2 regions of the Streptomyces sp. NPDC037288 genome follow, and region 1 is predicted to be linked to the other one. Evidence: riboswitches for the same ligand, from Rfam matches in the RefSeq annotation. Region 1 holds a riboswitch; the other holds the start of a gene.

Evidence for each region. Region 1 has a riboswitch for glycine ahead of gcvT (glycine cleavage system aminomethyltransferase GcvT). Riboswitches for the same ligand answer to the same signal wherever they lie in the genome.
Region 2: it holds a riboswitch for glycine, as region 1 does, so the genes downstream of both, gcvP (aminomethyl-transferring glycine dehydrogenase) here and gcvT (glycine cleavage system aminomethyltransferase GcvT) in region 1, are expected to answer to the same signal.

Annotation. Positions count from the first base shown of each region.
Region 1 covers NZ_JBVJVY010000025.1:49,793-54,200, reverse strand. Annotated here, with positions in the region: gene ACZ7GZ_RS26045 (enhanced serine sensitivity protein SseB C-terminal domain-containing protein) at 1-34, opposite strand, end outside; gene ACZ7GZ_RS26040 (enhanced serine sensitivity protein SseB) at 222-1,013, opposite strand; gene ACZ7GZ_RS26035 (AAA family ATPase) at 1,160-1,804, opposite strand; glycine riboswitch at 1,967-2,066, shown strand; glycine riboswitch at 2,067-2,179, shown strand; gene gcvT (glycine cleavage system aminomethyltransferase GcvT) at 2,221-3,348, shown strand; gene gcvH (glycine cleavage system protein GcvH) at 3,458-3,835, shown strand; gene glyA (serine hydroxymethyltransferase) at 3,850-4,408, shown strand, end outside.
Region 2 covers NZ_JBVJVY010000055.1:8,738-13,145, forward strand. Annotated here, with positions in the region: gene ACZ7GZ_RS37025 (MerR family transcriptional regulator) at 1-155, shown strand, start outside; gene ACZ7GZ_RS37030 (DNA polymerase IV) at 210-1,733, shown strand; gene ACZ7GZ_RS37035 (PRC-barrel domain-containing protein) at 1,655-2,026, opposite strand; glycine riboswitch at 2,146-2,240, shown strand; gene gcvP (aminomethyl-transferring glycine dehydrogenase) at 2,415-4,408, shown strand, end outside.

The DNA of each region.
Region 1 (4,408 bases):
CGTCGTAGCGTCCGGGCGTGACCTGGCGCAGCATGTGCTCGACGCTGCCGCTGTGGCTCGCGCTCACCTGTCGTGCCCTTCTCTTTTCTTGCCCCGTGTGTGGAGACAGCTTATGCGCCCACCGGGGTGCGGCCTCGGGATCGTGCGCGGGTGCGGGGTTGCGGTGGGTCACCCGCGCAGTTCCCCGCGCCCCTGAGGTCCGCTGCGCCCCTGCCTGCTGATCAGTGACCGTACTGATAGAAGGGGCGGACGTTGTCCTTCAGCCAGCCCGCCACCGGGTCGTCCGTCACGTCCAGGAGGACGAGGTTGACCGGCCACCTGACCGGGACTTTGCCGAGGGCTCGGCCCAGGGCCTGCAGGGGGAGGGTGCGCAGGTCGCCCTCCCACTGGGAGAGTTCGACGCCGACGAACATCACCGGGTCGTCCGTCTCTATGGCGGCCAGGCAGCGGCGGGCGGCGAGGACCACGCCGGTCTCGGCGAACTCGGCGGACGCGGCGGAGAGGAAGTCGACCGGGTCGTCCTGCCAGTCGGGTTCGAAGAGGCGGACCCGGCCGCCGGTGCCGGGGCCGTCGAGCGGGGTGCGGCCGGTCCGGCACAGCTCGGCCACCGCCTCGGGCGGGAGCGGGATGCCGACCAGGGCGTCGGGGTTCACGGCCATGCCGACCTGCGGGGGCAGACCGCGGGCGAACTCCACGGCGGGGGCGATGGTGTACGACATGTGGGAGCCGGCCGCCTGGCGCAGCTGTTCCTCGGAGCTGAACACCGGGACGTACACCTGGCCGCCGATGTCCAGCGTGGGCAGGTCCAGCGGGCCGCTGTCGGGGCCGCCGCCGCCCGGCAGCGGGATCCACAGCAGGCTGCGGCCCAGGACCTCGATGATCCGGCCGGCCGCGGCGGGTATGCCGAGGGAGGCCGAGAGCACCTCCTCGAGCTCGTTGCCGGGCCAGCCGCCGTGCGGCTGGGGGTGCGCCTGTGCCGGGAAGTCCGCGGGAATGTCTGCCGGGAAGTCCATCTGCCTACCGCCTGCTGGAAGCCACTGCTGTGACCAAGAAGGCTAGCGGGTGGCTGTGATAGTCCCTCACCCTGTGCACGTCGTCCTCCTCGTCCGGTGCGTGCGATCTCGTCCGCTGCATGCGATGTCATCCGGTGAACGCGATCTCATCCGGTGAAGGCGATCCGCCGCAGGGTGTCCGCCGCCCCGCGGTCCAGCAGCACCGCGGATCCGCAGCCCGCGGGCAGCTCGCCCCGCTCGACCGTGTCGAGCAGCCGGGCGGTCGTACGGCGGTGACGGCGGAAGGCGTGGCGGGAGACGCCCCGGCCGCGGGACCGCTGCCCCTCGCGGGCGGTACCGGGCGCGACGTCGAGCAGGAGCAGATGGAGGGTGCCGCCGCGGCGGCGCGCCTCGCGGGCGAGCCAGGCGCGCACCCAGGGCTGGGTGCCGCAGTCGTGGACGACGAGCCCCTCCCCGGTGCGCAGGGCGCGGCGCAGGCCGGTGTAGTGGGCGAGGCGGACCAGCGGGCGGTAGAGGGCGTACGGGAGCGCGCGGGGCAGGCGGGCGGCGAAGCGGTCGCGCACGTCCTGGGAGTCGATGCGGCGGCCGGCGACCGCGCGCCGCATCAGGGTGGACTTGCCGCTGCCGGGCAGGCCGGTGATCACCGCCAGGTCCCCGGGGCCGAAGAGCAGCGCGTGCGGGCCGCGGCCGGCGCGGTCGCGCAGGTCGCGGACGACGGGGGCCGGGGCGGGACGCCGCCTCGGCACCGCGATGCCTGTGGTGGCGGTGGCATACACCGCGGTCCTGTTCACCGTGATCTTCCTCCCCTGTCGGCCCGGTAATGCTCATGCCCGCTATACGTAAAGAGAAGGTAATGAACGGCGGTGGTGGAGAGGTCCGCGTCCTGCCACAGGTCGGTTACAAAAGCCGGCTCGCCGTGCAATGATGTGGCCGCCAACTGCATACCGGCCGCTTGAATCCGCGCGGGAGAGTTCCTGGCAGCACTGCTGCCGGGGCGCCGAAGGAGCAAGTCCCTCCCTTGAATCTCTCAGGCCCCGTTACCGCGCGGGCGAGGCACATCTGAAAAGCGGGCCGCTGCGACAGTGGCTCCACCCAAGGTGCAAGCCGTGATCGTCCCTGTGGCGGTCCTGGCGAACCTCTCAGGTTCCGATGACAGATGGGGAGGAACGTTCCTCGCCTGTCTGCTTTCCTGGGAGACGACCGTCCGATGAGCAGTACCGAACCCCTTGAGCCGCGTCATACCGCGCTGGACGCGCTGCATCGCTCGCTCGGTGCGACCATGACCGACTTCGCCGGCTGGGACATGCCCCTGCGCTACGGCTCCGAGCGCGACGAGCACATCGCCGTGCGCACGAAGGCGGGCCTCTTCGACCTCTCCCACATGGGCGAGATCACCGTCACCGGCACCGGTGCGGCGGCCCTCCTCAACTACGCGCTGGTCGGCAACATCGCCTCCGTGGGCGTGGGCCGTGCCCGCTACACCATGATCTGCCGGGCCGACGGCGGCATCCTGGACGACCTGATCGTCTACCGGCTCGCCGAGACCGAGTACATGGTCGTCGCCAACGCCTCCAACGCCCAGGTGGTGCTGGACGCCCTCACCGAGCGTTCCGCCGGCTTCGACGCCGAGGTGCGCGACGACCGGGACGCGTACGCGCTGATCGCCGTGCAGGGCCCGGAGTCCCCCGGCATCCTGAAGTCCCTCACCGACGCCGACCTCGACGGCCTGAAGTACTACGCCGGCCTGCCCGGCACCGTCGCCGGCGTCCCTGCGCTGATCGCCCGCACCGGCTACACCGGCGAGGACGGCTTCGAGCTGTTCGTGAAGCCGGAGCACGCCGTGGAGCTGTGGCAGGCGCTGACCAAGGCCGGCGAGGGCGCCGGTCTGGTCCCCTGCGGCCTGTCCTGCCGGGACACCCTGCGCCTGGAGGCGGGCATGCCGTTGTACGGGCACGAGCTGACCACCGCGCTCACCCCCTTCGACGCCGGGCTCGGCCGGGTGGTGAAGTTCGAGAAGGAGGGCGACTTCGTCGGGCGCGAGGCGCTTGAGCAGGCCGCCGCCAGAGCTCAGGAGAACCCGCCGCGGGTCCTCGTCGGGCTGATCGCCGAAGGCCGGCGCGTGCCGCGCGCCGGGTACGCCGTCGTCGCGGGCGGTCAGGTGATCGGCGAGGTCACCTCCGGCGCCCCCTCCCCCACCCTGGGCAAGCCGATCGCCATGGCCTACGTCGACGCGGCGCACGCGGCACCGGGCACCGCGGGCGTCGGTGTGGACATCCGGGGCAGCCACGAGCCGTACGAGGTCGTGGCGCTGCCGTTCTACAGGCGCCAGAAGTAGACACTGGGCGCGGTCACCGTGTGACCCCGCGCACGTTTCCGCTGCTCACCAGCGGTTTCAGCAGTCCCCCCTTCATCAGCACTCCCGCGCGTACAGGAGAATTCAGGCCATGAGCAACCCCCAGCAGCTGCGCTACAGCAAGGAGCACGAGTGGCTGTCGGCCGCCGAGGACGGCGTCTCGACGGTCGGCATCACCGAGTTCGCGGCCAACGCGCTCGGCGATGTGGTCTACGCCCAGCTCCCCGACGTCGGCTCCACGGTGACCGCGGGCGAGACCTGCGGTGAGCTGGAGTCGACCAAGTCGGTCTCCGACCTGTACTCGCCGGTCACCGGTGAGGTCACCGAGATCAACGAGGACGTCGTCAACGACCCGTCGCTGGTGAACTCCGCCCCCTTCGAGGGCGGCTGGCTGTTCAAGGTGCGCGTCACGGAGGAGCCGGCCGACCTGCTCTCCGCCGACGAGTACACCGCCCAGAACGCAGGCTGAGGAGTCGTAGCCCGATGACCGTCCTGAACACGTCCCTGCACGAGCTGGACCCGGAGATCGCCGCCGCGGTCGACGCCGAGCTCGGCCGCCAGCAGTCCACGCTGGAGATGATCGCCTCCGAGAACTTCGCGCCGCTCGCGGTGATGGAGGCGCAGGGCTCGGTGCTGACCAACAAGTACGCCGAGGGCTACCCGGGCCGCCGGTACTACGGCGGCTGCGAGCACGTCGACGTCGCCGAGCAGATCGCCATCGACCGGATCAAGGAGCTGTTCGGCGCCGAGTACGCCAACGTCCAGCCCCACTCCGGCGCCTCCGCCAACCAGGCGGCCCTGTTCGCGCTGGCCCAGCCCGGGGACACCATCCTCGGCCTGGACCTGGCGCACGGCGGCCACCTGACCCACGGCATGCGCCTGAACTTCTCCGGCAAGCAGTTCGACGTGGTCGCCTACCACGTGGACGCCGCCACCGGCCTGGTCGACATGGCCGAGGTCGAGCGGCTGGCCAAGGAGCACCGCCCGAAGGTGATCATCGCGGGCTGGTCGGCGTACCCGCGTGAGCTGGACTTCGCCGAGT
Region 2 (4,408 bases), on a different contig from region 1:
GCCAGGGCATCTTCGGGATCGCCGTCGGCGTGGTGTGGCGCGACGTGGAAAGCGCGCTCTCCCAGCTGCACGGCGAGCGCATCGACACGGGCGAGACGCTCGTCGGGCACAACCCGGCGGACGAGCTGGCGCGGCGCCGCAACCGGGCGGTCTGACGCCGGTCCTCGCGGGGCCGGGCATTGTCAGTGCCGTGGGGCAGCATCGGAGATGTGAGAAACGCGCCCACGATCCTGCATCTCGACATGGATGCCTTCTACGCCTCGGTGGAGCAGGCGTCCAAACCGAGCCTGCGCGGGAAAGCGGTCGTCGTGGGCGGCCTCGGACCACGCGGGGTGGTGGCCACCGCGTCGTACGAGGCGCGGGTCTTCGGGGTCCACTCGGCGATGCCCATGGCCCAGGCCCGCCGGCTGGCACCCAACGCCGCCTATCTGGTGCCGCGCTTCACCCTGTACCGGGCGGTCAGCGAGCAGGTGATGGCGCTGTTGCGGGAGCTGTCACCGCTGGTGGAGCCGCTCAGCCTGGACGAGGCGTTCGTGGACCTGGAGGCCGGCGGGACGGCCTGGGACGAGGAGTCGGCGCGGCTGACCGCGATCAGGCTCCGCGCGGACATCCGGGCGGTCACCGGGCTCACCGGATCGGTCGGGCTCGCCGCCTCCAAGATGCTCGCGAAGATCGCCTCCGAGCAGGCCAAGCCGGACGGTCTGGTGCTCATCGAGCCGGGGTCCGAGCGGGCCCTGCTGGAGCCCATGCCGGTGCGGACCCTGCCCGGGGTCGGGCCGGCCACCGGCGACCATCTGCGCAGAGCCGGGATCACCACGGTCGGGGAACTGGCTCAGGCGGGCGAGGACGAGCTGGTCCGGCTGCTCGGCAAGGCCCACGGGCACGCGCTGTACGCCATGGCCCTGGCCCGTGACGAGCGGCCCGTGGTGGCCGAGCGCGAGGCGAAGTCGGTGTCGGTCGAGGACACCTACGACGTGGACATCCACGACCGGCTGCGGATCGGGCTCGAGGTGCAGCGGCTCGCCGACCGGTGTGTGGGGCGGCTGCGCGGGGCCCGGCTGGCGGGGCGGACCATCGTGCTGAAGGTGCGGCGGTACGACTTCTCCACGCTGACCAGGTCGGAGACGCTCAGGGGGCCGACGGACGATCCGGCGGTCGTGCGGGAGGCGGCGGCGCGGTTGCTGGACTCCGTGGACACCACGGGCGGGGTACGGCTGCTCGGCGTGGGTGTGTCCGGGCTCGCCGACTACACGCAGGAGGACCTGTTCGCGCAGGCGTTGCCCTCGCGGGCTGCGGAGACGCCGGAGGAGGACGTGACTGAGACCGTGGCTGAGGCCGTTGCGCAGCAGCCGGAGCCGGTCGGACGGCACTGGCGCGCCGGGCAGGACGTGCGGCATGCCGAGTACGGGCCCGGGTGGGTGCAGGGGAGTGGGCTGGGGCGGGTGACCGTGCGGTTCGAGACGCCGCAGTCCCCTCCGGGGAGGGTGCGGACGTTCTTCGTCGATGACCCTGCGCTCGAGTCCGCTGATCCGTTGCCGTTGGTTTCGGACCTCGCCGGCACGCCCGCCCGTCCCGGTCAGCCGAGCAGCGGCCGACACGAGGCTCCGCCCCGGACCCCGCAGAGGGATGAGGAGTCGGGGACCCCGCAGAGCGATCAGCTCTCCTCCGAGCCCGCCAGCTTGCCGAAGTCACGGTCCGGGACGGACGGAGGGGGTGCCACGTCCAGGCCGTAGTGGTGGTAGAGCTGGAGTTCCTGTTCGGGGGAGAGATGGCGGCCCACGCCGAAGTCGGGGGCGTCCTTGATCAGGGTGCGGTCGAAGGGGACGTGGAGGGAGCCTTCGATCAGTTCGCTGGGCTCCAGGGGGACGAAGGCGTCCCGGGAGAACAGGCCGGTGCGTATGGCCGCCCACTCGGGCACGCCGGTCGCGTCGTCGAGGTACACCTCGTCGATGGTGCCGATCTTGGTCCCATTGCGGTCGAACGCCTTGCGGCCGATCAGGTTGCGCGGATCGATCTCGGTCTGCACGGTCCCTCTCCCTCCACGTGGTCGCAACTCATCCGTAAGCACTACAAAAGAGCACATTCAGGGAGGCGGCCACTCGAAGGCTCGGGCGTTGACCTCGCTGGTAGGCTGACAGCGGCTGCTGACCCCGTGCGGGAGAGTCCTCCGACCACCTCGGAGGCGCCGAAGGAGCAAATCCTCCCCGGAATCTCTCAGGCTCACGTACCGCACGGACGAGGTCACTCTGGAAAGCAGGGCGGGTGTCGACGGCTTCCGCTCTCACCGACGGTGAAAGCCGGGACTCTCGGGTCCCCGGTGAAGCTCTCAGGTTGAGATGACAGAGGGGGAGGCCGTCGGGGCACCCGCGCCGTGGTGCCCCTCAAAGGTCGCGTCAGACCAGGAGGCCTCCGCAATGACCGCCCACCGCATTCCGCTCTCGGAGCTCGAAGCGGGCATCCCCTTCGAGCAGCGCCACATCGGGCCCGACCAGGAGGCGTGGGCCAAGATGCTCGCGCACGTCGGCTACGGCTCGCTGGACGAGCTGACCGCCGCCGCGGTCCCTGATGTGATCAAGAACGCCGACGCCCTCGACCTGCCGGGAGCCCGCACCGAGGCCGAGGTGCTCGCCGAGCTGCGCTCGCTCGCCGACCGTAACCAGGTCCTCGACTCCATGATCGGCCTGGGCTACTACGGCACCTTCACCCCGCCGGTCATCCTGCGCAACGTCATGGAGAACCCCGCCTGGTACACCGCGTACACCCCGTACCAGCCGGAGATCTCGCAGGGGCGGCTCGAGGCCCTGCTGAACTTCCAGACCGTGGTCGCCGACCTCACCGGTCTGCCCACCTCCGGCGCCTCCCTGCTCGACGAGGGCACGGCCGCCGCCGAGGCGATGTCCCTGTCGCGGCGCATGGGCAAGAACAAGAAGGGCCTGTTCCTGGTCGACGCGGACGCGCTGCCGCAGACCATCGCCGTCATCGAGACGCGCGCCGAGCCGACCGGTGTGGAGGTCGTCGTCGCCGACCTCAGTGAAGGCATTCCGGCCGAGCTGGCCGAGCGCGAGATCAACGGCGTGCTGATCCAGTACCCGGGCGCCTCCGGTGCCGTACGGGACATCAAGCCGGTCATCGACCAGGCGCACGAGCTGGGCGCCCTCGTCACCGTGGCCGCCGACCTGCTCGCGCTGACCCTGCTGACCTCGCCGGGCGAGCTGGGCGCGGACATCGCCGTCGGTACGACCCAGCGCTTCGGTGTGCCGATGGGCTTCGGTGGTCCGCACGCGGGCTACATGGCCGTGCACGAGAAGTTCGCGCGCAGCCTGCCCGGCCGCCTCGTGGGCGTCTCCGTCGACGCCGACGGCAACAAGGCCTACCGGCTCGCGCTGCAGACCCGTGAGCAGCACATCCGCCGGGAGAAGGCCACCAGCAACATCTGCACCGCGCAGGTGCTGCTCGCCGTGATGGCCGGCATGTACGCCGTCTACCACGGGCCGGAGGGGCTGAAGACCATCGCCCGGCGCACGCACCGGTACGCCACGATCCTCGCCGCGGGCCTGAAGGCCGGCGGTGTCGAGATCGTGCACGGCGCCTTCTTCGACACCCTCACCGCGCGCGTGCCCGGCAGGGCCGCCGAGGTCGTCGCCGCCGCCCGGGCGGGCGGCGTCAACCTGCGGCTCGTCGACGCCGACCACGTCTCCCTCGCCTGCGACGAGACGACCAAGCGGGCCCAGCTGGCCGCCGTGTTCTCCGCCTTCGGTGTCGAGGGCGACATCGAGGGGCTGGACGCGACCGCCGAGGACACCCTCCCCGAGGCGCTGCTGCGCACCGACGTCTACCTGACCCACCCGGTCTTCCACCAGTACCGCTCCGAGACCGCGATGCTGCGCTACCTGCGCAGGCTGGCCGACCGCGACTACGCGCTCGACCGGGGGATGATCCCGCTGGGCTCCTGCACCATGAAGCTCAACGCGACCACGGAGATGGAGCCGGTCACCTGGCCGGAGTTCGGGCAGCTGCACCCCTTCGTGCCGGCCGAGCAGGCCGAGGGCTACCTCACGCTCATCCGTGAGCTGGAGGAACGTCTCGCCGAGGTCACCGGCTACGACAAGGTCTCCCTGCAGCCGAACGCCGGTTCCCAGGGCGAGCTGGCCGGTCTGCTGGCCGTACGGGGCTACCACCGGGCCAACGGTGACGAGCAGCGCACGGTCTGCCTCATCCCGTCCTCCGCGCACGGCACCAACGCCGCCAGCGCCGTGATGGCCGGCATGAAGGTCGTCGTCGTCAAGACCGCCGACGACGGCGAGATCGACGTGGCGGACCTGCGCGCCAAGATCGAGCAGTACCGCGACGAGCTGGCGGTGCTGATGATCACCTACCCGTCCACGCACGGCGTGTTCGAGGAGCACGT